One region of the Dactylosporangium sp. McL0621 genome, then DNA from elsewhere that is predicted to be linked to it. Evidence: riboswitches for the same ligand, from Rfam matches in the RefSeq annotation. Region 1 holds a riboswitch; each other region holds the start of a gene.
What was found. A riboswitch is a leader RNA that binds a small molecule or an ion and turns the genes downstream of it on or off. The one in region 1 is predicted to bind ZMP and ZTP.

Region 1 (9,366 bases):
GCCGGGGAACACCACAGCCGCGTGTTGCGGTTGCGATCACCACGCGACACACCGCTACCGTTACCCACGAACGCCCTCCTCCTGCGACGGGACACCAAGCCCGACAAGCGCATCAGGGGGACGTTCCCACGCCCTGCATCGACACGCAGAACGTCTTGCTATGCCGCAGAATTCGCTCGGCGTCACGTCTGCGACGTCGCTACGGCCGGCTCATCCGGATGTCGGTCAGCCTCGAGTGCACGACGGCACGGTCCGCCAGGCTTCTGGCTGCTTCTCGTTCGTCGGCGCGGTCCGCGTCGCTCCAGCGCCGATGCTTGGTCGTGATCCACTCCCGGAGGCGTGGGCGGTCGCGCCACCACTGGCGGACGAGCACCGGCGTCCAGTGCGCGTCGCCGTCGCAGGCCCAGCCGGCCCATGGATCCTCCTGAGCGGCGACGATGACGGCGCGGAGTTCCTCGATGGTGCGCGGCTGGCGGTAGAGGAACTCCTGCTCGTAGTCCATATCATCGCGGTACAGCACGTCCCGCACACGGTGAGGCAGTTCCTCGGCGGCGACGCTGCTGCGCCTCAGTCGCCGGAGAAGCCGCAGAAGTGCAGGTTGTCGGGCTGGCCGTCGCGGTAGCTGACAACGTACGTACCGACCCAGCGGTCCCGTCCACCGCTGGTCACGATCCAGGCACGCACCTGCTCGGACGATGGTGTCACGGTCCCGAACTTCTCAATGAGTTCTTCCGTGGTCAACGGCGACACCGTCGCGAACCGTGGACTGGTCGACACGCCGTTGGCCATGTCGATGATCGAGTGCGTGCCCGACTCGGGCTGAGCGGCGATGAGGGTATCTGGGTCGACCGGCACCGGTCGACCCTTGCGGTCCAGCCAATCCGCGATGCTGAACTCGTAGAGTCCGTCATCGTCATCATCGTCGTCGCTGGGAGCCGGGCCCAAACTGGCCCGAAACTCCTCCTCGGTCATGTCGAGGTCAGGGCTGGGTGACTCCTTGTAGTACGCGCCTCGGTCATAGACCTCGCGCCGCAACTGCTGGAGCGCGGCGTTGACATCGGGCTGGTAGTCCACGGTGTAGTACCACCCGGACGCACCCATCGGCAGTCCCTCCCACGGCAGGCGTAACGACGACGACGATCTTGCCACGCCCGTACGGCGTTGTCGGCCCCGGCCGGCCGCTGGAGGAACACCCGCACCTGCCGCATCGTGCGCGTCTGCCACGACACAGACCACCGACCGAACCGTTCCAGCGGCACCTCATCCACCGACCGGGCGACGTCAGTGGGTGGTGTATCCGCCGTCGACGGGCAGGGCGACACCGATCACGAAGCTCGCGCCGGGGCTGCACAGCCACAGCGCCGCGGCGGCGACTTCTTCGGCCTGACCAAGGCGCCCGATCGGTTGCTGGCTCATGATTGCGGCCATGGCCTCGGCCTGACCTTCGAGCATGTCGGCGACCATCGGGGTCTCGATCACGCCCGGACAGACAGCGTTGATGCGGACGCCCTTGGGTGCGTACTCGACCGCGGCGCTCTTGGTCAGACCGATCACGCCGTGCTTGGACGAGTGGTACGCGGCACGTTCGGGCAGGCCGACCAGCCCGCCGAGCGAGGAGCAGTTGACGATCGCGCCGGAGCCTTGGGCACGCATCTGGCGCAGCTCGTGCTTTTGGGCGGCCCACACGCCGCGCAGGTTGACGGCGTTGACGCGGTCGAAATTCCTGCGGAGTCGCCATCTCCGGCGTCGCTCCACGCGGAATCCCACTTATGGTGCATCGGCCGTGGCCGCCGAACGCCGCTGGCGCGGTCAGCCCGGTGCGGGTCCCGTCAGTCGGTGATGCCGCCGTAGGCGTGAACCTTGGTGGGGTGCAGGCGGACGACGAACTCTCCTGGGACGGCGTTGCGTTTGCCGAAGTCCTCGGCTTTGTCCGGGCCCATGTACCGGGCGCCGGCCCGGGAGGCGACGTCGTAGAGTTCGTCGAGGTCGTCGCTGAGCGTCACATCACCGCGGACTTCGACATAGGCGAAGGGCGGGGCGTCGTCGGCCACGCAGAGGGACGCTCGGGGGTCGCGGCGTAGGTTGCGAGTTTTGGCCGCCCGGGCGCCCGTGGTGAACAGGAAGTCCTCGCCGTCGAAGACGTACCAGACCGGACTGATCTGCGGGACGCCGTCGGCCGCGACGGTGGCGAACCGCCCGGTGGCCGTGCTGCGGGTGACGAAGGCGTGCCATTCCTCGGTCGACATGGCGTGCATGAGGGTTCCTTGTCTGTGATGGGTCGTGGTTGTCCGGAACAGCGCGGGCGGTGTCAGACGCTGAGTCGTCCGTGCCGGGCAGCATCGCCTGGCGGCTCGGCCGGCGACCCCGCGCTGGTCGGAGCCGCATCAGATCTCCGGGCGGTGCTGCCGGGATTGATTTCGAGGTCAGTCGAGGACGACGACGTGCTTGCCTGGTGTGCGGCCGGCGTCCAGGTCGGCGTGGGCGAGGGGGACTTGGTCGAGTCCGTGGTAGACCTTCGCGATACCGGGCTTGAGGCGTCCCTCGGCGATCGACCCCAGCTGGTGTTCGAATGCGGCGGGTGGCAGGTCGGCTGCCCCGCCTGCGTACACGGTCAGTCGGACCCCGATGGGGATGACGGCGAAGGGGTTGAAGTCGGGGATGACCCACTGGTCCGCCAGTGAGCCGGTGAAGCAGGCGGTGCCGCCCCGGCGGACCGCGCGCAGGGTGTCCGGCAGGGCCGGTCCGCCGACCAGCTCCAACGCGGCGTCGACCCCGTCCGGGCTGAGCTCCCGGACCCGGTCGGCGATCTTGCCGTCGTCGATGATCGGATGGTCCACGCCGTGCTCGCGCAGCGTCCGGGCGCGTTCGGGGCGGCGGGTGGTGGACAGCACGGTGGCGCCCAGGTCCTTGGCGAGTGCGGCCGCGGAGAGTCCGACGGTGGAGGTGCCGCCGCGGATCAGCAGCCGCTGGCCGGGCTTGAGGTCGAGGCCGGTGGTGAGGGAGCCGTAGGCGGTCTGGAACATCTCCGGTAGCGCGCCGACAACGTCCCAGGGCAGGTCGGTCTCGAAGGGGATGACCTGACCGAGGGGAACCAGGGTGTATTCGGCGTAGCTGCCGTCGTAGGCGCGGCCCATGCCGCCCATCATGGTGGCCACTTTCTGGCCGGGCTTGAGGCCGCTGTCCACGGGGGCGGCGTCGACGATGCCGACGCCCTCGATGCCGAGGATGCGCGGCATGGTGAAGTCGCGGCTGGATCCGCCCTTTCTGCTGGTGGTCTCCGACTCGTTCACGCCGAACGCCTTGATGCGGATGCGCACCCAGCCGGGGCGCTGTTCGGGTACGGGCACGTCGGAGACGGTGAGCTGGTCGGGGTCGACGGGGTGCGTCAGGACGATTGCGCGCATGGTGCGGGACACGGTGGTGCCTTCTTTCCACTGTGCTGGGGTCAGTGCGGTGCCGTGGGCGAGGTGAGGTAGCGGGCCAGGCAGCGCCTCGGCCGTACGGCGGGCCGCCTGCTGCAGTTGCTTGCCGTTCATCCGGCCGGCTCCTTCCTCCTGGTATGACCGGGGCGTGGCAGAGGTGACCAGCGGCGCCCCACCGCGCGGGGCGGGCGCCGATCCTGCTGTCGGCCGCCTGGCCTCACTGCGTGGTCAGGACGCGACCGCGCTTTGCGCGGTTCGGGTGAAGGCCCGGTGGGAGTGCACGATGCGCCATTGGCCAGTGGCTGTGGGTACGCCCCGGCCACACGCTGCGCTGGCACCCACCAGGCACCGCCCGAGGCCCCTTCATCCTGTTCGAGAAAGACGTCCTGCGGGCCGATACCGCCCGCCTGCTCAACCCCGTCACCGCCCACGACGCGCCCGCCGTGCTCACCCCGCACCCCGACGACGCCGTCTGGGCCGAGCGCACCGCCCTGCAGCTCCTCGACGAACACCGCGCCATGGGACGCCGGCCCCTCGACCTCCACCACGCCCTACGCCGAAGCCTGCTGGAGGCCCTGCTGCTGCGCCTCGCTCACTGCCCGGACGCCACGCCGCCGGCCCCGGCCGATGAGGGGCGGCGGGCGGCCGTCTACGGCCAGTTCCTCGACGCACTGGAACTGCACTTCCGCGAGCTGCACCACGTGGACGACTACGCCCGCCTGCTCGGCTGCTCGGCACGCACGCTCACCCGCGCCGCGCAGGCCGCCGCCGGCACCGGCGCACGGCAGGTGATCGACGAGCGCCGCCTCCTCGAAGCCCGCCGCCTCCTCGACTACAGCGCCTGGACAGCCAGCGCCACCGCCGCCCACCTCGGCTTTCCTGACGCCGCCGACTTCGGCCGCTTCTTCCGCAACCGCACTGGCCTCACCCCCGCCGCCTACGCAGCGCGGAAAGAACATCGGGAAACCGACTCCGACCCGCCGTCGCCGTCCATCAAACGCGGACGCCGTGGCAACGCCGTCCCGGGAGGAGGCGTTGACAAGCAGCCACAGGGTCACCCCAAAGAAACCGGGCCCTGATCACGGGACGCGACGCGATGAGAACGACACGGTCTCCCGCAACTGCCCGGAACATCAGCCGATCTTGGTGAATTTCTCCCAGTCGCCGACCTCCGTGCGGTTTGCGGTGAGCTTGCCGGCGTTGTTCATGTCCGCGGTGATGTATGTGCCGTTGGCGCCGGCCAGGATGCTCGTGCTGCCGTCGGGGTTGGTGACCAGTGTGAACCGCTCCCAGGCGCCGACCACGGCGCGGTTGGCGACCAGCAGGCCGTCCTTGGTCAGGTCGGCCGTCACGTACGCCGAGTTGGCGTGCGCGCGCAGCGCCACGTCGCCGCCGCCGAGGTCGATGACGTCGTACTGCTCCCAGGCCCCGACCACGTCCCGGTTCGCGGTCAGCGTGGCCTTGTTGTTCAGGTCCGCGGTCACGATCCTGCCGTTGACGTTCGCGCGCAGGGACAGCAGCGCCGGCAGCGGAACCTTGGTGAACTTCTCCCAGGCCCCGACCGCGGCCCGGTTGGCCACCAGCCGGCCGCCGTTGTTCATGTCGGCGGTCACGTACCGGCCGTTGGCCCCCGCGAACAGGCTGATCGTGCCGTCGGTGTTGTCACCCGGCGTGAACCGCTCCCACGCCCCGACCGCGCTGCGGTTGGCCACCAGGCGCCCGCCGTTGGTGAGGTCCGCGGTCACGTACAACCCGTTGGCGCGCGAGCGCAGCGCGATGTCACCGTTGCCGGCGTTCAGGACGTCGTACCGTTCCCAGAGCCCGATCGCGTCGCGGCCGGCGGCCAGCGTGGCCGAACTGGTGAGATCGGTGCTGACGTACCGGCCGTTCGCGTTCGCCCGCAGCTCCACCGGCGGATCGTCGGCCGGGACGTCCCCCGCCAGCCGGGTCAGGGCCGCATAGTCGCCGTTGAACACATTGCGGTCATAGGTGCCGGCGGAGTTGTTCCCGCCCGCGTACTGCCAGATCGCGTACGTCGACCAGCCGCTGGGAATCACCCGCGGCCCCGTCGTGGAGCCGAAGTCGGCCACGTCCAGCGGATTGGCGCCGAACTCGGTGGAGCTGTTCGTGCACGGGTTCCACCAGTTCGGGTTCGTGTAGATCATCATGTCCCGGCCGATGCGGGCCTTCACCCGGTCCACGAAGCCGTGGATCCACGCGACCATCGCCTCCGGCGTCAGGTTCCAGCAGGCCGGGAGTTTCAGCGAGGAGTACGGCCACTCCAGGTCCAGGAACGGCACCAGCGTCTGGGAGTTGTTGCCCCACTCCGCGCGGTCCAGGAAGTAGTTCGCCTGCCCCACCGGATCGCCCAGATCCGGGCGGGCGAACGCGTAGGCGCCGGTGAGGATGCCGGCGCCCTTCGCGGAGGCGTTGTCGGCGTGGAAGTACGGATTCGTGTAATACGTGCCCTCGGTCGCCTTGACGTAGGCGAACCGGACGCCGCTTGCGGCCACGCCCGGCCAGTCGATCTGATGCACGGAATGGTCATGGCTGGACACATCGACACCCGGCTGCGAGAAGCCCGCCGGCAGCGTGCCTGCGGCCACGCCGGCGACGACGTTCGCGTGCACACCCGGCGGCATGCCGGCCTGAGCGTATCCGCCCCCGTCATCCTCGGACTGAGCCGACGCGCCCCCCAACCCGAGCGCCAGCACGCCACAGGCGACGAGCAACGTGGCCGCGGCCAGCCTGGACACCGGAAACCGTAACGACATGCCGGAGAATGTACGCACGAACGCGTAACCGCGTTGCCCCCAGGCAACCCCACACCATCAATGTCACATGCCGACGACCGGTACACACAAGACGGGAATGGCCGAAGGGACAACGCAGGGCTGGCACATCGGACGAGCAGCGCCATCCGATACGCCAATTGCTCCAGCCCCTGCCATCCGCGAGGCGGCCCTGCTCGCGGTCGCGAACAATCACGAACGTCGACCGGTGTGGGTCAGGCCGCGGTCCGGGGTGGGATTTGGCCCCGTCGGCGTCGGCGCTCGAAGCGGATGCGGGCGCGTTCGGAAGGGCCGTCGTCGCGTGGGGCCAGGTCCGGCCGATCGGACGGCCAGGTTGCCGGAAGAGGCCGGTGCCGGAGCCGGGGCGGGACGGCCTAAGATCGGCGGCGATGTCGCCTCGCTTCCTCCAGTCGCTGCTCGGCGTCGCGGTCGCCATTGTCGGTAACGGGCTCGCCGACGCCGCGGCGTTCGTTGTCATGCGCTCGCACGGTGACGGGCTGGGGTGTGGGTCGTCGCTCGACCCCAGCGGGCGGTTCGAGCTGCTCACCGCGCTGATTCTCACGTACGGCATCGCCCAGCTCGTGCTGCTCGGCGCCGCGTTCGGGCTGTCGTGGCTGGCCAAGCCGCCGCCGGGGTACTGGGCGGCGCTGCGCGCGGGCTGGGCGGTACTCGCCCTGTTGTCCGTACTGTCCATGTTCTACCCGGGGTGCTGAACCTCAGTGGCGGAACAGGCGCAGGGCGGTGTGGGTCACGGTGATGCCATGGCGCTCGGCGGCCGCGGCGATCTGCGCTGAGCGGGCGGCGCCGCCGGGCTCGGCGATGTGGCGCACGCCGTAGCGGGCCGCCTCGGTGATGTTGTCCTCGAACGGCAGGGCGCCGTCCGAGGCGAGGCTGACGTCCTGCAGGGGTACCGGCGGATCCAGTGTGGCCGCACGAGCCAGGTGGGCGGTGACGCGCTCCTGAGCCGACGGCAGCGGCTCGACCGGGGCGAAGCGGCGGCGGTGCCACAGCTCGGCCTTCGCGCCGGCCAGGCGGATGCCGTCGACCCTCGACTGCTGGCCCGCGGCCACGCCCAGGGTCGCGCCGCCGCGGGCCAGGACGACAGCGTTCGACTGGGTGTAGCGGGCCGTGGCCAACGCCAGGCGCAGGTCCGGGGTGAGGCCCCCGGGCAGCGGGGCGTCGTCGCGGCGCTGGACGAAGCGCAGGCCGTAGAGCTCGCGCACCTCCTCCGGCGGCGGCACGAACGCCGGGTCGGCCTCGAGCACCAGGTAGGTTCCGCGCTTCTTCGCGGCCAGCACGGCCACGGCGCCGGGCTCGTAGCCGGGGGCGATGATGCCGTCGCTGACCACGGTGCGCAGCAGTGCGGCGAGGCCGGCGGTGACCGGGGCGGAGACCGCAACGACGTCGCCGTAGGAGCTCTTCGGGTCGGTGTCGCGGGCCCGGGCGTAGGCGCGGGTCACCGCGTCGGCGGCCGGGTCGACGCCGAACAGCGCGGCAGTCACCGGGTCGAGCGGGCCGGCGAGGGCGGCCCCGGCCGGTGAGACGTGCTTGAAGGAAGCGGCGGCGACGGTACCGCCGGCCGCGAGCTCCCGCACCAGCGGCCAGGCGGTGACGGCGTCGAGCAGGTTCAGGTACGACGGCCGCCCGTGCACGACCGTGAACGGCGGCGCGTGCAGGGCGGTGACGGCGGCGGGGATCTGCTGGGGGTTCATGCCGTAACGCAGGTGCACGCGGGCCTCCAGGGCGGCGACGGTTCGCGTCGCGGATGCCCAGGCGGTCGGCGGCCGACGTCGGCGCGCCCGGTCCCCGGTGGTGCCCCACCCTCGCCAGTCCCGGCCGCGCGCCCAGCCTAGCGGAGGGGTGTCGGGCCGCCGACAGCTCCCGTATCGAGACCGTGCGTAGTCGCTCCGTCACTCGAAAGGTCGAACGTGGAAAGAAGGAGCACGACATGCGACGGGTACTTCGAGGACTGGTGGCCGCACTCGCGCTGATCGGCGGCGGGCTGGCGGTCGATGCCGCGCCGGCCGCGGCCGACCTGCCGTACGGGCCGTACACCTGCAAGAGCGGGTACGTGTGGCGGGAGGCGGTGCCCGGCGACTACGTGTGCGTCCTGCCCTCGCAGCGCACGACCACCCAGGGCGAGAACGCGCTCGGCCCGTCCCGCCGGCAGCCGGGCGGCGGGGCCTGGGGGCCGGACACCTGCGCGTCGGGCTTCGTGTGGCGCGAGTCGCGGCCGTCGGACCACGTGTGCGTGCCGCCGGCGAGCCGGGCCCGGGTCCGGGCACCGGCCTCGTCAGCAGCACGAGCGGCGAGCTGACCGCGCCCTGGTGCTGATGCCGGCGGGCGGGGACCGGTGGGCCGCCCGGCCTACCGGTCCCCGCGCTCGGACAGGCGGCGCTGCTCGCGGCGGACCTCGGCGTACGACTCGCGCTCGCGGACCAGCCACTCCGGCGGGGCCGCGTTGAGCTCGGCGATCTCGGCCGTGGTCAGCGCCTCGGTCACCCCGCCGCGGGCCAGGCCGCTGTTGGACACCCGCAGCCGCGCGGCGATCACGCTGCGCGGGTGCGGGCCCTCGCGGCGCAGCTCGACCAGCCACGGCGGCGGGTTGCGCTGCAGCTCGTCGAGCTCGTCGCGGGACACCAGGCCCTCCTGGAACTCCTGCGGGGTCGCCGGCAGGTACACGTCGAGCTTCTGCGCGGCGGTCGCGGGCTTCATGGTCTGGGTCTGTCTCGGCTTGCTCACCGCGCAAGGGTAGCGTGAACGCCCGTGACCTTTCGCCTGCTCGTGGTGCCCGGCGTCGTCATCGACCGCTGGCGGGACACCTGGGCCCAGCGGCGGCCGGAGACGCCGCTCGAGCTCGTCCCCGTCGAGGCCGCCGAGGCGCAGGAGCGGCTCGCCGAAACCGGCCACGCCGCGCTGCTGCGGCTGCCGGTCGACAAGGGCCGCAACCACGCGATTCCGTTGTACACCGAGCAGAGCGTCGTGCTCGCCCACCGCGACCACGCCCTGCACGCCGCCGACGAGCTGACCCTGGCCGAGCTGTACGAGCTCGGCGAGCCGCTGCTGCACCCGCTCGACGACGTGCTGGCGTGGGCGTCGCCGCCGCCGGACCGCGGGGTGGAGCGGCCGGAGACGACGGCGGCGGCGGTCGA
Region 2 (9,366 bases), 6.2 Mb from region 1:
AGAATCTGCTCCAGCTCGCTCATCGGGCCACCGTAACAGCGCGCAACTTATGCTGATAAGTCGGATAAATTCGGACACGGAGTGTTCGGATTTATCCGCGCCCAAGGGGTTGACCCTCCAGTCGCTGGAGACTCCACGCTGGAGGACATGACGATGAACCTGACCCCCGAGGAGAAGCGGGAGCTGTTCGGCTCCTCCGACCCCGACCAGTACGCCGACGAGGTCGAGCAGCGCTGGGGCAACACCGAGGCGTACCGGCAGTCCGCGCAGCGTACGGCGCGGTACACCAAGGACGACTGGCAGTCGATCAAGGCCGAGGCCGCCGAGAACACGGCCGGGTTCGCCGCCGCGTTCGGCGCCGGCGTGCCCGCGGACGACGCGCGGGCCATGGACCTCGCCGAGGCGCACCGGCAGCACATCAGCCGGTGGTTCTACGACTGCTCGACCGAGATCCACCAGGGGCTCGGCGACATGTACGTCGCGGACCCCCGGTTCACCGCGAACTACGACACCGAGCACCCGGGCCTCGCCGCGTACATCCGCGACGCGATCCGGGCCAACGCAGCCCGCCAGGGCTGATCGGTCCTTGTCACGGCGGACGCCGGGATTTCTGGCGGGAGCAACGGCCCGCAGGTGACGCGGGCCCGAGCAATATTCTAAAAAAGGGCCCCTTACTTCATCGAAGTAAGGGGCCCTTCATCAAGCGATCGTCACGCGGTCTCGGTGATCGGGCGGTCGACCCAGCTCATCATCGAGCGGAGCTGGCGGCCGGTCTCCTCGATCGGGTGGTTGTTGCCCTGCTCGCGGTACTTGGTGAAGTTCGGGCGGCCCGCGTCGTCCTCGGCGATCAGCTCGCGGGCGAACTCGCCCGACTGGATTTCGCCCAGAATGCGCTTCATCTCCTCCTTGACCCGGCCGTCGATGACGCGCGGGCCACGGGTGTAGTCGCCGTACTCGGCGGTGTCGGAGACGCTGTAGCGCATGCGGGCGATGCCGCCCTCGTACATCAGGTCCACGATGAGCTTGAGCTCGTGCAGGCACTCGAAGTAGGCGATCTCCGGGGCGTAGCCCGCCTCGGTGAGCACCTCGAAGCCGGTCTGGACCAGGGCCGACGCGCCGCCGCAGAGGACGGCCTGCTCGCCGAAGAGGTCCGTCTCGGTCTCCTCCTTGAACGTCGTCTTGATCACGCCGGCGCGGGTGCCGCCGATGGCCGCGGCGTAGGCCAGGGCCAGCTGCAGGGCCTGGCCGGTCGCGTCCTGCTCGATCGCCACGAGGCAGGGCACGCCCTTGCCGTCGACGAACTGGCGGCGGACCAGGTGGCCCGGGCCCTTCGGGGCGACCATGCACACGTCCACGTCCGCCGGCGGCGTGATCAGGCCGAAGCGGATGTTGAGGCCGTGGCCGAAGAAGAGCGCCTTGCCGGCGGTCAGGTTCGGGGCGACGTGCTCGGTGTAGAGCGAGCGCTGCGCGGTGTCGGGCGCGAGGATCATGATCACGTCCGCCTCGGCGCTCGCCTCGGCCGGGGTGAGGACGCGCAGGCCCTGCTCCTCGGCCTTGGCGCGGCTCTTGGACCCCTCGGGCAGGCCGATGCGCACGTCGACGCCGGAGTCGCGCAGGCTCAGCGCGTGGGCGTGACCCTGGCTGCCGTAGCCCAGCACCGCGACCTTGCGGGCCTGGATCAACGACAGGTCGGCGTCGTCGTCGTAAAACACCTCGGCGGGCATTGTGTTTCCTCTCAGGATTTTCAGGCGGCGGCGCGGAGCGCCGGGCCGGTCGTGATGGAGCGCGAACCGCGGCCGATGGCCACGACGCCGGACTGGACCATTTCCTTGATACCGAACGGCTCCAGGTCACGTAGCAGCGCGTCCAGCTTTTCCGACGTGCCGGTCGCCTCGATGGTGAGGGCGTCCGCGGCGACGTCGACCACGCGGGCCCGGAACAGGTTCACGGTCTCGAGGACCTGCGAGCGCACCGGGCGTTCCGCGCGGACCTTCACCAGCAGCAGCTCGCGCTGCACGCTGGCGGTGGTGTCGAGTTCGACGATCTTCAGGACCTGCACGAGCTTGTTGAGCTGCTTGGTGACCTGTTCCAGCGGCGATTCGTCCGCGTTGACCACGATCGTCATCCGGGAGACCTCGGGGTGCTCGGTCTCGCCGACGGCCAGGGAGTCGATGTTGAAGCCACGCCGGGCGAACAGGCCCGCGACGCGAGCCAGTATTCCGGGCTTGTTCTCCACCAGGACGGAGAGCGTGTGCTTGGCCATGGTCGCAGGATCTCCTACACGTCGTCCTGGTCGAACGCGGGGCGGACGCCCCGCGCGAACATGATCTCGTCATTGCTGGTGCCGGCCGCAACCATGGGCCACACCATGGCGTCCTTGCCGACCACGAAGTCGATGACCACGGGCTGGTCGGTGACCTTCATCGCGGCGTCGATCGTGGCGTCGACGTCGCGCTTGGTCTCGCAGCGCAGCCCCACGCAGCCCAGCGCGTCGGCGAGCTTCACGAAGTCCGGGATGCGGTGCTTGTGGGTGCCGAGCTCGGTGTTGGAGTACCGCTGGTCGTAGAACAGCGTCTGCCACTGCCGGACCATGCCCAGGTTGCCGTTGTTGATGACGGCCACCTTGATCGGGATGCCCTCCAGCGCGCAGGTGGCCAGCTCCTGGTTGGTCATCTGGAAGCAGCCGTCGCCGTCGATCGCCCAGACCACCTTGTCGGGCCGGCCGACCTTGGCGCCCATCGCGGCGGGCACCGCGTAGCCCATCGTGCCCAGGCCGCCCGAGTTCAACCAGGTGCCGGGGTTTTCGTACTTGATGAACTGCGCCGCCCACATCTGGTGCTGCCCGACGCCCGCCGTGTAGATGGCCTCCGGGCCGACCAGGCTGCCGATGCGCTCGATGACGTACTGCGGCGACAGCGTCCCGTCCGAAGGCTCCTCGTAGCCCAGCGGGTAGCGGCCGCGGATGTCCTCCAGCGTCGCCCACCAGTCCTTGAGCACCGGCTGGCGCCCGGCCGCGTGCTCGGCCGACACCGCGGTGATGAGCTCCTCGATCACGTGCTTGGCGTCGCCGACGATCGGCACGTCCGCGGTGCGGTTCTTGCCGATCTCGGCCGGGTCGATGTCGGCGTGGATGACCGCCGCGTTCGGCGCGAACGTCGACAGCTGGCCGGTCACCCGGTCGTCGAAGCGGGCACCGATCGTGATGAGCAGGTCCGACTTCTGCAGCGCGTAGACGGCGCCGACGGTGCCGTGCATGCCGGGCATGCCCATGTGCTGCGGGTGGGAGTCGGGGAACGCGCCGCGCGCCATCAGCGTGGTGACGACCGGGGCGCCGATCAGCTCGGCCAGCTTCAGCAGCACCTCGGAGGCGTGGGCCTTGATCACGCCGCCGCCGACGTAGAGGACCGGGCGCTTGGCCCCGGCGATCAGGCGGGCGGCCTCGCGGATCTGCTTGCCGTGCGGGTGCAGCGTCGGGTGGTACCCGGGCAGCTCCATGGTCGGCGGCCACTTGAACGTGGTCTTGTTCTGCAGCACGTCCTTGGGGATGTCGACCAGGACGGGGCCCGGGCGCCCGGTGCCGGCCAGGTGGAAGGCCTCGGCGAGCACCCGGGGCAGCTCCTCGCCCGACTGGACCAGGTAGTTGTGTTTGGTGATCGGCAGCGTGATGCCCGCGATGTCCGCCTCCTGGAAGGCGTCCGTGCCGATCGAGGCGGAGGCGACCTGGCCGGTGATGGCGACCATGGCGACCGAGTCCATGTAGGCGTCGGCGATCGGGGTCACCAGGTTTGTCGCGCCCGGGCCGGAGGTCGCCATGCACACGCCGACCTTGCCGGTCGCCTGCGCGTAGCCGGTGGCGGCGTGGCCGGCCCCCTGCTCGTGGCGGACCAGGATGTGCCGGACGGTCTCGGAGTCGAACAGCGGGTCGTACGCCGGGAGGATCGCGCCGCCCGGGATGCCGAAGACGACGTCGGCTCCGAGCGCTTCGAGCGAGCGGACGAGTACCTGCGCCCCGGTGAGCAGCTCCGGCTGGGTCTTCTTGTCGGCGGCCGGCGCGGCGGGCGGCGGCGGGGCCGGGTGCCCCCGGTGGGCGAGGACTTCTGGCGTGGGTCTCGTCATCGCTTTAGCACTTTCGCTCGAAGGTGTCTTGGCAAAGGCTCCGGACATGAAAAAACCCCACGTGCGGGGCACGGGGGGCTAGCGCGCTGACGGCAGGCGTCGGCGCGCTAGATGATAAGTACTCGGAGCGACCTCGACGACATGAGCCCACTTTGGCGCATCTCACGGCCTGAGTCAACCTATCCCAAGATACGGAACGTGTCAGACTCGCAGGTATGCCCGAGCTGCGGTCCAAGACCTCCACTTCTGGTCGCAACATGGCCGGCGCACGCGCCCTCTGGCGCGCCACCGGCATGACCGACTCCGACTTCGGCAAGCCGATTGTCGCCATCGCCAACAGTTTCACGCAGTTCGTGCCGGGCCACGTCCACCTCCGCAACCTCGGCATCATCGTTGCCGACGCGGTTGCCGAGGCCGGTGGGGTCGCCAAGGAGTTCAACACCATCGCCGTCGACGACGGCATCGCAATGGGCCACGGCGGGATGCTGTACTCGCTGCCCAGCCGCGAGCTCATCGCCGACGCCGTCGAGTACATGGTGCAGGCCCACTGCGCCGACGCCCTCGTGTGCATCTCCAACTGCGACAAAATCACGCCCGGCATGCTGCTCGCCGCCCTCCGCCTCAACATCCCCACCGTCTTCGTCTCCGGCGGCCCCATGGAAGCCGGCAAGACCATCGCCATCGAGGGAGTCGTCCACGAGAAGGACGCCAAGCTCGACCTCATCGACGCGATGATCGCCTCCGCCAACGAGTCCGTCACGGACGAGCAGCTCGGCCAGATCGAGCGCTCCGCCTGCCCGACGTGCGGCTCGTGCTCCGGCATGTTCACCGCCAACTCCATGAACTGCCTGACCGAGGCGATCGGCCTGGCGCTGCCGGGCAACGGCTCGACGCTCGCCACGCACGCCGCCCGCAAGGCGCTGTTCGAAAAGGCCGGTTCGCTGATCGTCGATCTCTGCCGGCGGTACTACGACCAGGACGACGCCTCCGTGCTGCCCCGCGCGATCGCGTCCCGGCCGGCCTTCTTCAACGCGGTCGCGCTGGACGTCGCGATGGGCGGCTCCACCAACACCGTGCTGCACCTGCTGGCCGCCGCCCGCGAGGCCGAGCTGGACTTCTCGGTCGCCGACATCGACGCCGTCTCGCGCCGGGTGCCGTGCCTGGCCAAGGTCGCGCCGAACACGCAGAAATACCACATGGAGGACGTGCACCGCGCCGGCGGCATCCCGGCGATCATGGGCGAGCTGTCGCGCGGTGGCCTGCTGGACGAGTCGGTCTGGTCGGTGCACTCCCCGACGTTCCGGGAGTGGGTCGACGAGTGGGACATCCGTAGCGGGAAGGCGTCGCAGCAGGCGCTCGAGCTGTTCCACGCCGCGCCGGGAGGCGTCCGTACCACCGAGCCGTTCTCGACCGAGAACCGGTGGAGCACGCTCGACACCGACGGCGCCGACGGGTGCATCCGCAGCGTCGAGCACGCGTACACGAAGGACGGCGGCCTCGCGATCCTCTTCGGCAACCTCGCGCCCGAGGGCTGCGTGGTCAAGACGGCCGGCGTGCCCGAGGAGAACCTGACCTTCTCCGGCCGCGCGAAGGTCTTCGAGTCGCAGGAGGCCGCGGTCGACGGCATCCTCGCCAAGCAGATCGTCGCGGGCGACGTCGTCGTGATCCGGTACGAGGGCCCCAAGGGCGGCCCGGGGATGCAGGAGATGCTGTACCCCACCAGCTTCCTCAAGGGCCGCGGCCTGGGCCGCGCCTGCGCGCTGATCACGGACGGGCGCTTCTCCGGCGGTACCTCGGGCCTGTCGATCGGCCACATCAGCCCCGAGGCGGCCGGCGGCGGGCTCATCGCGCTCGTCGAGGACGGCGACCGCATCGACATCGATATCCCGGCCCGCTCCATCCAGCTCGTCGTCTCCGACGAGGCGCTGGCCGCGCGGAAGATCGCGCAGGAGAAGCGGGAGCGGCCGTACACCCCGCTCGACCGCGAGCGGCCGGTGTCGGCGGCGCTGCGGGCGTACGCATCGATGGCCACCTCGGCGAGTGACGGCGCTTACCGCAAGGTTCCGTAAATTGCACTATGATGTGCGTCAGTCACCGCGACTGGCGCACATCAAGGTGGAACCGACCACCGGGGAGCTTCCGATCGCGGGCACCGCGCGCCTGGGTGCCCCGTCGCATCAGGAGGCTGTGCATGCACGACTCTCAGGTGTTCGACCTGATCCGCGCCGAGACCCAGCGCCAGCACGACACCCTGCGGATGATCGCATCGGAGAACTACGTCTCCCGGGCCGTCCTCGAGGCGACCGGCTCCGTGCTGACCAACAAGTACTCCGAGGGCTACCCCGGCAAGCGGTACTACGAGGGCCAGCGCTTCATCGACCCCATCGAGGAGCTGGCGATCGAGCGCGCGAAGTCGCTGTTCGGCGTCGAGCACGCCAACGTCCAGCCGTACTCGGGCTCGCCCGCGAACCTCGCCGTGTACCTGGCCCTGGCCAAGCCCGGCGACACCGTCATGGGCATGGCGCTGCCGATGGGCGGGCACCTCACGCACGGCTGGCCGGTCTCGGCGACGGGCGCGTGGTTCAAGCCGGTGCAGTACACCGTCCGCCGCGACACCGGCCGCGTCGACTTCGACGAGGTCCGCGACCTGGCCCTGCGCTCCCGCCCCCGCCTGATCTTCGCCGGCGGCACGGCCATCCCGCGCACGATCGACTTCCCGCGCTTCGCCGAGATCGCCCGCGAGGTCGACGCGGTGCTGGTCGCCGACATCGCGCACATCGCCGGCCTCATCGCGGGCGGCGCGCACCCGTCCCCGGTCGGCCACGCCGGCATCATCTCGACCACGACGCACAAGACCCTCCGCGGCCCGCGCGGCGCGATGCTCATGTGCGACGCCGAGCACGCCAAGGCGATCGACAAGGCCGTGTTCCCGGGCCTGCAGGGCGGCCCGCACAACCACACCACCGCGGCGATCGCGGTCGCACTGGGCGAGGCGGCGCTTCCTTCCTTCCGGGTGTACGCCGAGCAGGTCGTCGCCAACGCCCGCGCCCTGGCCACAGCCCTCATCGAGCGCGGCTTCGACCTGGTGTCGGGCGGCACCGACAACCACCTGATCCTGCTCGACCTCACCGGCAAGGGCATCGGCGGCAAGCCGGTCGCGAAGGCCCTGGACCGCGCGGGCATCGAGACGAACTACAACACCGTGCCGTACGACACGCGCAAGCCCTTCGACCCTTCGGGCGTCCGCCTGGGCACGCCGGCCCTGACGACCCGCGGCCTGACCGAGGCCCAGATGCCCCAGGTGGCCAACTGGATCTCGCGCGCCGTGGACGCCGCCCTGAAGTCGGACGACGAGGCCCTGGACACCATCGCGGGCGAGGTGCGGGACCTGCTGTCGGCGTACCCGATCTGAGCCCTCGAGGGCGTCCGCCGTTCCCGGCGGGCGCCCTCGCTCAGTTCACTTCCGGCGCCCGAACCGCCGGGTCTTCTCCTTGGGCTCCTCATCGAGGTTGAGCTCGAGCGGCGCGAGGTCCTCGAACGCGGAGAGCTCACGCTTGCGCTGCTCAGGGATGCGCTCCCCGTCTCCGCGGGCCGCCTCGTTCCGCGGCGCGGGCGCCTGTGCCGCCCCGCCACGGGGGGCCTGCGCCGGCGCGCTGCGGGGGGCCTGCGCCGGCTCTTCGCTTCGGGGGGCCCCACGATCCCAGCGACTGGTCGCCTCGGTCGCCCACTCGTTGCCGTGCTCCTCGACGCCACGGGCGCCCTGGTCCTTGTCCTTGTCTTTGTTCCGCCCCCACCGAGACTTCTTGACCTTCTCGGAGCCTTCGGCAACGGCCGCGGGCCCAGCCGCCGCGGGAGCGTCCCACCACGCCTCTTCGGACGCGGGCTTGTCCGCCCGCCCACCGGCGGCCGCACCGTTCGCGGCGTCGGGCTCGTTCCCCCACCCCGCTGACGGCCGCGGCGGGTCCGCCCAGCCTGCGGCCGATCCGTTCGCGGCCGCGGGCCTGTCCGTCCGCCCTGCAGCCGGTCCACTCACGGCCTCGGGCTTCTCGCCCCAGCCCGCCTCGGGCTTCTCGCCCCAGCCCGCCTCGGGCTTCTCGCCCCACCCCGCCGCGGGTTGGGGGCTGTCGCCCCACCCGGCAGCGGGCTTCGGCTCATCCGCCCACCTTGCGGCGGGTCCGTTCGCGTCACGCCCTCCATCGGCATGCGCGCCGACGCCCTCGCTCTGGGCCTCCCAAGCCCCGGCGCCCCGCCCACCACGGCCGGCGCCCTCGGACCTGGTCTCCCACGCATCGGTGGTACGCCCATCCCGGCCAAACCCCTGCGGCCCACGACCGTCCGCCTGGGCTTCCCACGCCTCGGCAGCACGCCCACCGCGGTCCAAGGCCTCAGGCTGCGGGCTTCCGACGCCCTGACCCCCGCCGGACCAGCCCGCGGTCCCATCGTCATCACCCTCAGCCGCCGACTGCGACCGATCCCGCCGCCGAATCGACCGCGAGGCCGCATCGGAGTCCCAGGTCCGCCGCAGGTCCAGGGGCTTGGCCTCGAGCTCAGGGGTGTCCCCGTTGAACAGACTGCCGGCAAAGGCCGCCCGCTCCGGACGCCGCCGCCGATCCCCAGGCGCGCCCTGTTCCGAGCCCCGCCCATCCCGAGCCACGTCGTCAACGGCCTCACCCGCAGACCGCCACTCCACCGACGGCCGCTCAGCCGCGGAGGGCTCGGGCGCAGTACGCCACTCAACGGAGGGCCGCCCGTCATTCCGCGCGGGCGCCGCCGGCTCCGACTGCCAATCACTTGGAGCCCGCTCGCCCCCGGACCGCCACTCAACCGACGGCCGCTCGGAGGCCGCCTGCCGCTCAACCGACGGCCGCTCAGGCGCTGTCTGCCACTCGACGTTCGGCCGCTCGGAGGCCGCCTGCCACTCAACCGACGGCCGCTCAGGCGCCGCCTGCCACTCGACGCTCGGCCGCTCGGAGGCCGCCTGCCACTCAACCGACGGCCGCTCAGGCGCCGCCTGCCACTCGACGCTCGGCCGCTCGGACGCGGACCGCCTGTCAACCGATGCCCGCTCGGACGCGCCCTGCCAGTCGCCCCCAGGCCGCTCGGACGCGGAGCGCCACTCAACGGACGGCCGCTCGGACGCGGGGGACTCAGTGGCCGAGCGCCACTCGACAGAGGGCCGCTCGGGCGCGGAAGGCCCAGACGACTCCGGCGAGAGCCAGTCCACCGAGGGCCGCTCAGCCGCACGCTGCC
Region 3 (9,366 bases), 4.5 Mb from region 1:
TCATCACGCCGAGCTCGGCCGCGAGCATGTTCGGCAGGTCGCCCAGGTCGAGGTGCGAGCGGGACTCGAGGATCAGCACCGCGGGCAGGCCCGTCGGGCGGTCGAGCGCACGGACGCGCCAGCGGTCGCTCACCCAGATGTACGCCTCGTCCGGCGCCGCGCACGCCCGGCACTCGGCGGGGTTGTCGCCGTGGCGCGGGGGCTCGATCGGCACGGGTTCGAGGAGGCGCTTGACGCGGATGTCGCCCTCGAACGGGAACGTGGGCCAGTAGGTGAAGGCAGGGAGCTGGTGCGACTGTTGCGGTTGCTGCGGCGACTCGGGCACGAAGCCGACCCTAGCCGACCAGAAGGCCCGGTGTCCGTACCCTGTGGATAGCGGGCGAGTTATCCACAGGGGCGGTGGAAACCGCTGTGGATGGTGTAGTCCAGGTCGGCGGGCGCGGTCGTGTTCATCCACAGGGGCACTCGCGCTCTAGCACGTGGTTTCACGTGAAACGGCTGAGCCTGTGGATAACCCCTGTGGATAAGATTCGCCCAGAGCCGTTCTCTCAAGATTCGTTTGCGGCCCGATTTTCCGCCCGGCGGCTTCCAAAAGGGCGCTTTGGCGCCCGGCTCCTCGTTCTTGGCCCCGCGGGCCTGGCTGGGCGGTTCCCTCCGGCCGAAGGCCTTCGGCACCGCCCATTTGTCTGGCGGGAGCGACGGTCCGCAAGTGACGCGGGCCCGAGCCAAGGCCCAAAAAGCCCGAGGGCCGGTCCCGATCAGGGATCGGCCCTCGGGCCGTCGTTCGTCGTTGCTACTACTGATCGCGCTGCGTCGCCGACTGCTCCTCCGGCACGCCGATGATGCCCACGATCCGCTCCAGGTCGTCGACCGTCGCGAACTCGATCGTGATGCGCCCCTTGCGCCGGCCGATGTCGACCTTGACCCGCGTGTCGAAACGGTCCGAGAGGCGGTCGGCCAGATCCGACAGCGCCGGCGCGTGCGGCTTGGCGCGCCGCTGGGCCGGGGCCGACTTCTTCGGCGCGTTCTCCAACACGGACAGCTGGACGAGCTCCTCGGTGGCGCGCACCGACAGCCCCTCCGCGACGATGCGCGTCGCCAGCGACTCCTGCTCGTCCGAGTCCTCGAGGCCCAGCAGCGCGCGGGCGTGCCCGGCCGAGAGCACGCCGGCCGCGACGCGGCGCTGCACCGGCGCGGGGAGGTTCAGCAGCCGGATCGTGTTCGAGATCTGCGGGCGGCTCCGGCCGATGCGCCGGGCGAGCTCCTCGTGCGTCGCGCCGAACTCCTCGAGCAGCTGCTGGTACGCGGCCGCCTCCTCCAGCGGGTTCAGGTTCGCCCGGTGGATGTTCTCCAGCAGCGCGTCACGGAGCATCGCGTCGTCGCGCGTCTCGCGGACGATCGCCGGGATGGCCTCCTTGCCCAGCGCCTGGGCGGCCCGCCAGCGGCGCTCGCCCATGACGAGCTCGTACTGCTTCTCCCCATCCGCCTCGCGCAGCTCGCGCACGACGATGGGCTGCAGGAAGCCGACCTCCTGGATCGAGGTCTTCAACTCCTCGATCGCCTCGTCGTCGAACACCTGCCGCGGCTGCTTCGGGTTCGCCGTGATGGAGCCGACCGGGATCTCCGCGAAGCGCGCGCCCGGTACCGGGGCCAGCGCGTCGGCCGCCGGCGCCACGGGCGCCATCGCCGCCGCGGGCTCTGCGGGCGCGCCGTTCGTCACGTTCGGGGGAGTGGCGAGCGCGGTCGCCGTGCCGGTCGAGCCCTCGGCCGGCGCGGCGGCGGTTGGGATGAGAGCACCGAGCCCTCGCCCGAGACCCCCACGTCGGTTGGACTTCATGCGACCCCTCCCACCTGCGCGCCTTGCGCGCCGCGCAGCGCGATCTCCTGCGCCGCCTCGAAATAGCTCACCGCACCCCGCGAACCGGGGTCGTACGTCATGACCGACTGGCTGTAGCTCGGCGCCTCCGACACCCGCACGTTGCGGGGGATCACCGCGTTCAGGCACTTCTCGCCGAAGTGGTTGCGCACGTCCTGCTCCACGAGGTCGGCCAGGCGCGTGCGCCGGTCGTACATCGTCAGGAGCACGGTCGTGATGTCGAGCTTCGGGTTCAGGTGCGACCGGACGAGCTCGATGTTGTTCGTGAGCGCCTGCACACCCTCCAGCGCGTAGTACTCGCACTGGATCGGAATCAGGACCTCCTCGGCGGCGACGAGAGCGTTGACCGTGAGCAGCCCGAGCGAGGGCGGGCAGTCGATGAAGATGTAGTCGTAGTTGTCGCCCCCGGCCTCGATCGCGCGCTTGAGCCGCGACTCACGGGCGACGACCGAGACGAGCTCGATCTCCGCGCCGGCGAGGTCGATCGTCGCCGGTACCGCCCACAGGTTCGGGATGCCCTCGACCTGCTGGGTCACCGCGTCGAGCGGGGCGCCGTCGATGAGGCAGTCGTACACGTCCGGCACGCCCGAGTGGTGGGGCACGTTGAGCCCGGTCGAGGCGTTGCCCTGGGGGTCGAGGTCGATCACCAGTACGCGGTTGCCATGGAGCGCCAGGGCGACGGCGATGTTCACCGCGGTGGTCGTCTTTCCGACGCCGCCCTTCTGGTTGGCTACACACATCGTGCGGCGCCGTGGTGGGCGGGGCATAGTGATCTCCCCGCTCGGGTTGAGAATCTCCACGGCGCGCTTTGCCTCCTGTGCCAGCGGGGGATCTTCGGTTTCACGTGAAACATAAGCGTCGGTCATGGCGCCCTCGGTATCCGCGGTGACGACGGTCGGGTGGGGCCGGGGAGACGGTGGGTTCCGTCGTTCGGGCCTCACCTCGGCCGGAGAAGCGTCGACTGCTGGCGATGCTCCCCGGCCGTAAAGGGTACCGGTTGTGCTGCGCTCGGTCGGCCCGGTGACCTGAAACTCCACCGTGCCCCCGCGTGTCGACTCGGAATCCGGGCGCGTCGGTTGACCCTGCGGTGGAGCGGACACGGGGTTTCGCGGCTGTACCGCATGCGGCGCGTTCGGAGCCGGCCTGGATCCGGGGGCCTCGAACCGCACCGGCTCGACGGGTCGGGAAGAGTCGCCCGGCCGCGGCTCCCCGTTCTCTGTACGGGGCTGCGGCACCGACCGGCCGGCGGGACGTACACCCCAGCCCTCTATCCCCGTTTCACGTGAAACGTGATTGTCTGCATCGCCGTAGCCCGGACTATCGTCGCTGTCGCGCACCATGTCAGTCCCGTCCCGCTCGGAGAGATGTGCACCCGCGGCCGCCTCGTCCGCCGACCCGCACTCCGGGGAACAGGAACCCGGCGCCCCCGAGCTGGCGGGGGTGGAGGAGTCACCGGGGGCCGCTTCCGCGGGGGATGGTGGGCCGGAGTCCGTCGCCCTGGGGGTCGTCCCGGTTGTACCGGCTCCGGAATGATCCGGCTCCGTTTCGTCCAGGCCGGCTTCCTCGGGTGCCGTTCCGTCGGACAGAAGATTGGCGCTGGGCCAGCCTACGGCGCTTCGCCGGGCGGAGCTATGACTGACCGGCGCGTCGTTGGTCTTCTCACCCCAACTCGGGCGCCAAAAGACCAGAAATCCGTCAACTCGCCGGAGTAGGCCGCCGAGTCGCTGTATCGGCGACATCGGCCAACCGATGCCGACCGCCCTGCCGTCCCCCATGAATCTTCCCCGTTCCCCCTTGCCCGGGGTCGCGGTTCCGCCCCCGGGTCATCGGCTGCGGCGCCCTCCGGACCTCCGGGGGCGCGCGCCTTCTTGCGGCCGCGCGTCTCCGGTCTCCCGGGGGCCCGCGGTGTCGCGCCGCCGCGCGTCTCCGGTCTCCCGAGAACCCGCGGCCTCGGTCCGTCGCGCGTCCCCGGCTTCCCGAGGGCTCGCGGCTTCGCGGCGCCGTGAGTCTCCGGCTTCCCGGGGATCTGCGGCCTGGCGCCGCCGCGAGTCTCCGGCTTCCCGGGGATCTGCGGCCTGGCGCCGCCGCGAGTCTCCGGCTTCCCGGGGATCTGCGGCCTGGCGCCGCCGCGAGTCTCCGGTCTCCCGGGGGCCCGCGGTCTCGCGCCGCCGCCGCGCGTCTCCGGACTTCCCGGAGCCGGCGGCATTCCGTTCGCGCGCGCCGCTCGACTTCCGCGGACGCTCGCCTTCCCGCTCTCGCACGACGTCGACCACGGTGGTGGGCTCGGCGAGGACGGCTTCCCCGCACGTGCGCACCGACGCGGTACCCGCACCGAGCTGCGTGAGGAACTCCGCGTGCTCGGCGATCTCGGCCGCCGCGGAGGCGCCCTTCATCGCGAGCAGATGGCCACCGATGGCGGTGAGGGGGAGACACCAGCCGGCGAGCCGGTCGAGCGGAGCGACGGCTCGGGCGGTGACGACGTCGGCGAGCGGGAGCTTGCCGACACACTCCTCGGCGCGGGCGCGGACCACGGTGGTCCGCTCGAGCCCGAGGGCCGTCACCGCTTCGGAAAGGAATGCGGTACGTCGTGCGAGCGGCTCGACCAGGGTGACGGAAAGGTCGGGACGAGCCACTGCCAGCACCATACCGGGCAGACCGGCCCCAGACCCGACGTCGACGACGGAGGCACCCGTCGGAATGAGATCTGCGACCACGGCGCAGTTCAGGAGGTGCCGTTCCCAGATGCGGGGCGCCTCGCGCGGCCCGATGAGCCCGCGCACAACCCCGTCGGTGACGAGCAACTCCGCGAAGCGAATCGCGGCGGGGAGGCGATCGCCGAAGACTTTCTCGGCGGCGGGAAGGATCTCGCTGGGTACTGCACCGTCCATGCGTCAAGCAAACCACGTACGGGGCGGGGGCTTGGGACGCGGGCCGTTTCACGTGAAACGGCCGCGAACGACGGCCGACGTGCGGGCCGGTGTGGGCCGCTCGCGAACGAAAGCGCGAGATCGCGGAGCAGAACGAGGGCCGGCGGAATCTGGATCGCGAGCGGTGGCACGGCCTCCGGAGGCGATCCAAGGGGGCAGCCCCCCAGCGGCACGGCCTCCGGAGGCGATCCAAGGGGGCAGCCCCCCAGCGGTCAGATGGACCCTTAGCAGTGCCGCCACGGGCGGCGGCGACAAGGGCCTTTGGGAACGTCATAGGCAGCGGTGAGCGGGGCTAGGTCCACTCTCGAACACAGGCCAGGGGGCGGCTCAGCGGCCACCCCTCCGGCCCATGTTTCACGTGAAACGGCGCTCCGCGGCTTCGATCGCGTTGCGGAAGAGCATGGCCACCGTCGTTGGGCCGACGCCGCCCACTCGCGGCGTGATGGCGCCCGCCACCGTGTCGCAGGACTCGTCGACGTCGGGGAGGAGACGGCGACCCTCGTACCGCACACCGCCGCCAACCACGACCGCCCCCGGCTTCACGTGCTCCGGCTGGATGATCCCCGGCACGCCGGCGGCGGCGATGAGGATGTCGGCGCGGAGGGTGTACCGGGGCCAGTCCGGCACGCCGGTGTGCACGACGGTCACGGCCGCGTTGGCGGTCGGTCGCTTCTGAGCCAGCAGCATCGCCAGTGGCCGGCCGAGCGTCGCGCCCCGGCCCAGGATGACGACCTCGCGGCCGCTCACCGGAATCTCGTAGTGAGCCAGGAGCGCCTCGATACCGGCGGGCGTGCAGGGGAGCGGACCGGGGATGCCGGCCGCGAGGCGCCCCAGGTTCAGGGGGTGCATGCCGTCGACGTCCTTGTCCGGGTCGACACGCATGAGGGCAGCGTCGTAGTCGAGGTGCTTCGGCGTCGGGTACTGGATCAGGAGCGCATGCACGGCGGGGTCGGCGTTGAAGCGGTCGATCGCGGCGTGGAGGTCGGCCTGGGTCGCGTCGGCCGGGAGGTGCTCGTGGGGAGAATCGAAGCCGAGCTCGGCGGCCTGGCGCTGCTTGATCCGGATGTACCCGGCGCTGGCGTCGTCGTCGCCGACCAGGATCGTGGCGAGTGACGGGATGATGCCCCGCGCGCGGTGGGCGGCGACCCGGGTGGCGACGTCGGCGAGGATGCTCTCGGCCACCGGAGCGCCCGGCAGTAGACGGGCCGGGCCGATGGGCCGAGCCGCCGCAGATCCAGCCGCCGCGCCCGAAGCCGAGCCACCCGCAGCGGAACCGCCCGGCGCAGCCGAGAAAGAAGCGGCGGGCGCGCTCGAAGCGGGACCGCCGGACCCGCTCGACGCAGGAGAAGCCGACGCGCTCGACGCGGGAGAAGCCGACGCGCTCGACGCGGGAGAAGCCGACGCACTCGACGCGGGAGAAGCCGACGCGCTCGACGCGGGAGAAGCCGACGCGCTCGACGCGGGAGAAGCCGACGCACTCGACGCGGGGGTGGCTGATGCCCGAGGTGCGGAAGTGGCCGACGCTTCCGATACAGAGCCCGGGGGAGTCACGGCCGCCGAATCGGGCGAGAGGGAAGAAGGCGAGTTGGGCATACGCTGCTCCTCGTCTGCGTGAGAGCCCAGGCGGTCGACTCCCACGACGAGGCTTCCCGATGGTTGCCCATCCTTGATGCCGCCAGTCGCGTCCCCCAAGTATGCCCCAGCAGACAAAAGCAAACCGCCCCGGTCGCGCGACCGGGGCGGTTCAGGAAACGCAGGCAGAACTAGGCGGTCGGGCGGACCACGATCCGGCGCGCCGGCTCCACGCCCTCCGACTCGCTCTCAACGCCGGGCAGGGCGTTGATGACGTCGTGCACGCACTTGCGCTCGAACGCGCTCATCGGCTCCAGGCGCACGGACTCGCCGTACTCCTTCACCTTCTCCGCCGCGTTCTTCGCGATCGCGCCGAGCTCCTTGCGCCGCAGCGCCCGGTAGCCCCCCACGTCGAGCAGCAGGCGGCTCGGCGAACCCGTCTGCCGGAACACGGCCAGCCGGCTCAGCTCCTGCAGCGCCTCGAGGGTCGCCCCCCGCTGCCCGACGAGAGCCTGCAGCCGCTTGCCCGAGCCGTCCCCGCCCTCCACGACCTCGACGACCGGACGGCCGCTCACGACGAGCTCGTCGATGTCGCCGTCGTAGTCGAGGATGTCGAGCAGGCCCTCGACGTAGTCGGCCGCGATCTCGCTCTCGCGGAACAGGTCCGTACTCGAGCGACCCGAGCCGTTGGCCGCGGCCCCGTCGGCCTCCGCGGACTCGGCCTCCGAGGACTCCTCCTCCTCGTCGAGGTCCTCGTCGTCGTCCTCCAGCTCCGCGTCCGCGGGCTTGGTCGACGACGGCGAGGCTGGCTGGTGCTGATCCAGGTCCTCGGCACCGAGATCACTGGTGGTGTCGGTCACGAAACTCATCTCCGCTTGTTTGGGGCGCCGAAGCGCCGTCACAGGTCGTCGGTGAGGGGTGGGTTGCTACAGGGAGCGCCCCGCGCCGGGCCGACTGAGGGGTGGCCCGGCGGGGTCGCATCAACCCGACTGCCGCTTCGCGGCGCCACCCTTCTTCGGGTTGATCGGCTTGGCACCGGGCTTCGGGGCCCGGGACGGTGCGGCCGCGTCGGGGGCCGTGCCGTTGGCCTTGGCGCCGGTCGCCTTCGCGGCCTTGCCGTTGGTCCGCTGCTGCGCGGCGGCCTCTTCGCGGGCCTTGCTGAACAGCGCGCCGAACCCGCTGGGCTGCTTGGCGTCGGTGGCCTTCTTGGCGCCGCCGCTCTTGTACGGCACGTTGCTGGACGACGCGCTCGCCGGCGGCGGGTACTTGTGCAGCACCCAGTACTGCTGGCCCAGCGTGATGGCGTTGTTCGTGACCCAGTAGATGATGACGCCGATCGGGAAGTACCAACCGGAGGTCAGCGTGAAGAACGGGATGCCGTAGAGCATGAACTTCTGGATCATGCGCTGCTGCGGGTCGGTGTTCCAGCCGGTCTTCTTGATCATCTGACGCTGCGTCAGGTAGGTCGTGGTGATCATCAGCGCGACCAGGATGGCGGCGACGATCTTGACCGTGGTCGAGTTCGCCTCGATCTGCAGCAGGTCGGCCGCGCTGCTGCTGAACTTGGCGACGATCGGGGCGTCGAAGAGGCGGGCGTCGACGGCGCTGAGGAACTCCGACTTGGTCCAGCCGTAGAGCTCCATCTGGTGGTCCGACGTGCCGGGCTTGAGGTGGCGCAGCACATGCAGGAGGCCGATGAACACCGGGATCTGCAGGAACATCGGAAGGCAGCCCATGAGCGGGTTGACCTTCTCCTCCTGGTAGAGCTTCATGACCTCCTTCTGGAGGGTCTCCCGGTCACCCTTGTGCTTCTCCTGCAGCTCCTTCATCTTCGGCTGGATCGCCTGCATCGCGCGCTGCGACTTGATCTGCTTGACGAAGATCGGGAACAGCACGACCCGGACCGTGATCACCAGGAAGACGATCGCGAGGACCCATTGCCAGTTGGAGCCCAGCACCCGGTGATCCGGCATGATCGAGTCCCAGACGGTGTGCCAGAACAGCATCACCTTCGAGATCAGCCAGTAGATCCCGCCCATCAGCTTGCTAATCACGACACTGCTCCAGTCACGTCGACTCGGGCTCGGGCGAGTGTCCCCGGCGCGGAGGCACCGGGTCGAACCCACCGGGGTGGAATGGGTGGCACCGCAGCAGCCGCCAGATCGCGAGGCCGATTCCCTTGACCGCGCCGTGCGTGCCGACCGCCTCCAGGGCATAAGCGCTGCACGACGGGTAGAACCGACAACGCGCCGGCAACGCCGGGCTTATCCAACGACGGTACGCGACGATGGGGGCTGCCACGATCCGGGATCCGGCGTTCATCGACGGACACCTCGGTTCTTCGGTCGGCGCACGGCGTCCAGCGCCGCGTCAAGATCTTGTTGCAGGATGGCGTACGGCCGGGCCGCCGCCTCGGGCAGCGCTCGGACGACGAGCACGGAGCCGGCGGGCAGGTCGGCAAGGAGCGGCCGGACCAGATGCCGCAGGCGCCGCTTCACGGCATTGCGCACCACGGCGTTGCCGACGGCCTTGGAAACCACGAAGCCGGCGCGGGCGGAGCCTGCGCCGGAATCGGGCGAGGCCGGCAGGTCAGACGGAGGCATGGTCGGCAAGCCGGAAGTGGGCGAGGCCGGCCGGCCGGAAGCCGACAAGTCGGAAGGATCCGGAACACCGGAAACCCCGGGTCGTAACGACCCGGGGTTCAGGAGATGCACAACCACGGCCCCCCGGCCGGCCCGGCGGCCGTTGCGAATGGTGGCGGCGAAGTCTTCCCGCCGCCGCAGTCGCTGAGCGGCCGCCAGCACGCTGCCTCCCGGAGGGCCCGGTCGAAGTGACGGCTCAGGCCGAGAGTTCGGCGCGACCCTTGGCGCGGCGCGCCGAGAGGATCGCGCGGCCGGCGCGGGTGCGCATGCGCAGCCGGAAGCCGTGGGTCTTCGCGCGCCGGCGGTTGTTCGGCTGGAAGGTGCGCTTGCTCACGTCGGGGCTCCGTCT

Region 2: linked by a shared signal. The riboswitch ahead of glyA (serine hydroxymethyltransferase) and the one ahead of ACPPVO_RS38825 (hypothetical protein) in region 1 are both predicted to bind ZMP and ZTP.
Region 3: linked by a shared signal. The riboswitch ahead of ACPPVO_RS60305 (bifunctional 5,10-methylenetetrahydrofolate dehydrogenase/5,10-methenyltetrahydrofolate cyclohydrolase) and the one ahead of ACPPVO_RS38825 (hypothetical protein) in region 1 are both predicted to bind ZMP and ZTP.

Annotation. Positions count from the first base shown of each region.
Region 1 is NZ_CP188259.1:8,201,503-8,210,868, forward strand. It holds gene ACPPVO_RS38785 (hypothetical protein) at 200-502, opposite strand; gene ACPPVO_RS38790 (hypothetical protein) at 568-1,074, opposite strand; gene ACPPVO_RS38795 (SDR family oxidoreductase) at 1,282-1,755, opposite strand; gene ACPPVO_RS38800 (PPOX class F420-dependent oxidoreductase) at 1,830-2,255, opposite strand; gene ACPPVO_RS38805 (zinc-binding dehydrogenase) at 2,424-3,536, opposite strand; gene ACPPVO_RS38810 (helix-turn-helix domain-containing protein) at 3,866-4,501, shown strand; gene ACPPVO_RS38815 (GH25 family lysozyme) at 4,556-6,196, opposite strand; gene ACPPVO_RS38820 (hypothetical protein) at 6,604-6,927, shown strand; gene ACPPVO_RS38825 (hypothetical protein) at 6,931-7,944, opposite strand; ZMP/ZTP riboswitch at 7,975-8,058, opposite strand; gene ACPPVO_RS38830 (hypothetical protein) at 8,163-8,531, shown strand; gene ACPPVO_RS38835 (DUF5997 family protein) at 8,582-8,956, opposite strand; gene ACPPVO_RS38840 (LysR family transcriptional regulator substrate-binding protein) at 8,981-9,366, shown strand, end outside.
Region 2 is NZ_CP188259.1:1,680,238-1,689,603, reverse strand. It holds gene ACPPVO_RS07690 (serine hydrolase domain-containing protein) at 1-23, opposite strand, end outside; gene ACPPVO_RS07685 (TipAS antibiotic-recognition domain-containing protein) at 148-579, shown strand; gene ilvC (ketol-acid reductoisomerase) at 711-1,724, opposite strand; gene ilvN (acetolactate synthase small subunit) at 1,745-2,263, opposite strand; gene ACPPVO_RS07670 (acetolactate synthase large subunit) at 2,278-4,116, opposite strand; gene ilvD (dihydroxy-acid dehydratase) at 4,332-6,185, shown strand; ZMP/ZTP riboswitch at 6,203-6,289, shown strand; gene glyA (serine hydroxymethyltransferase) at 6,308-7,528, shown strand; gene ACPPVO_RS07655 (hypothetical protein) at 7,574-9,366, opposite strand, start outside.
Region 3 is NZ_CP188259.1:12,693,797-12,703,162, forward strand. It holds gene ACPPVO_RS60285 (hypothetical protein) at 1-325, opposite strand, end outside; gene ACPPVO_RS60290 (ParB/RepB/Spo0J family partition protein) at 797-1,837, opposite strand; gene ACPPVO_RS60295 (ParA family protein) at 1,834-2,616, opposite strand; partial or broken gene rsmG (16S rRNA (guanine(527)-N(7))-methyltransferase RsmG) at 4,084-4,764, opposite strand; gene ACPPVO_RS60305 (bifunctional 5,10-methylenetetrahydrofolate dehydrogenase/5,10-methenyltetrahydrofolate cyclohydrolase) at 5,158-6,018, opposite strand; gene ACPPVO_RS60310 (hypothetical protein) at 6,017-6,418, shown strand; ZMP/ZTP riboswitch at 6,414-6,496, opposite strand; gene ACPPVO_RS60315 (protein jag) at 6,567-7,244, opposite strand; gene yidC (membrane protein insertase YidC) at 7,356-8,414, opposite strand; partial or broken gene yidD (membrane protein insertion efficiency factor YidD) at 8,426-8,697, opposite strand; gene rnpA (ribonuclease P protein component) at 8,694-9,179, opposite strand; gene rpmH (50S ribosomal protein L34) at 9,214-9,351, opposite strand.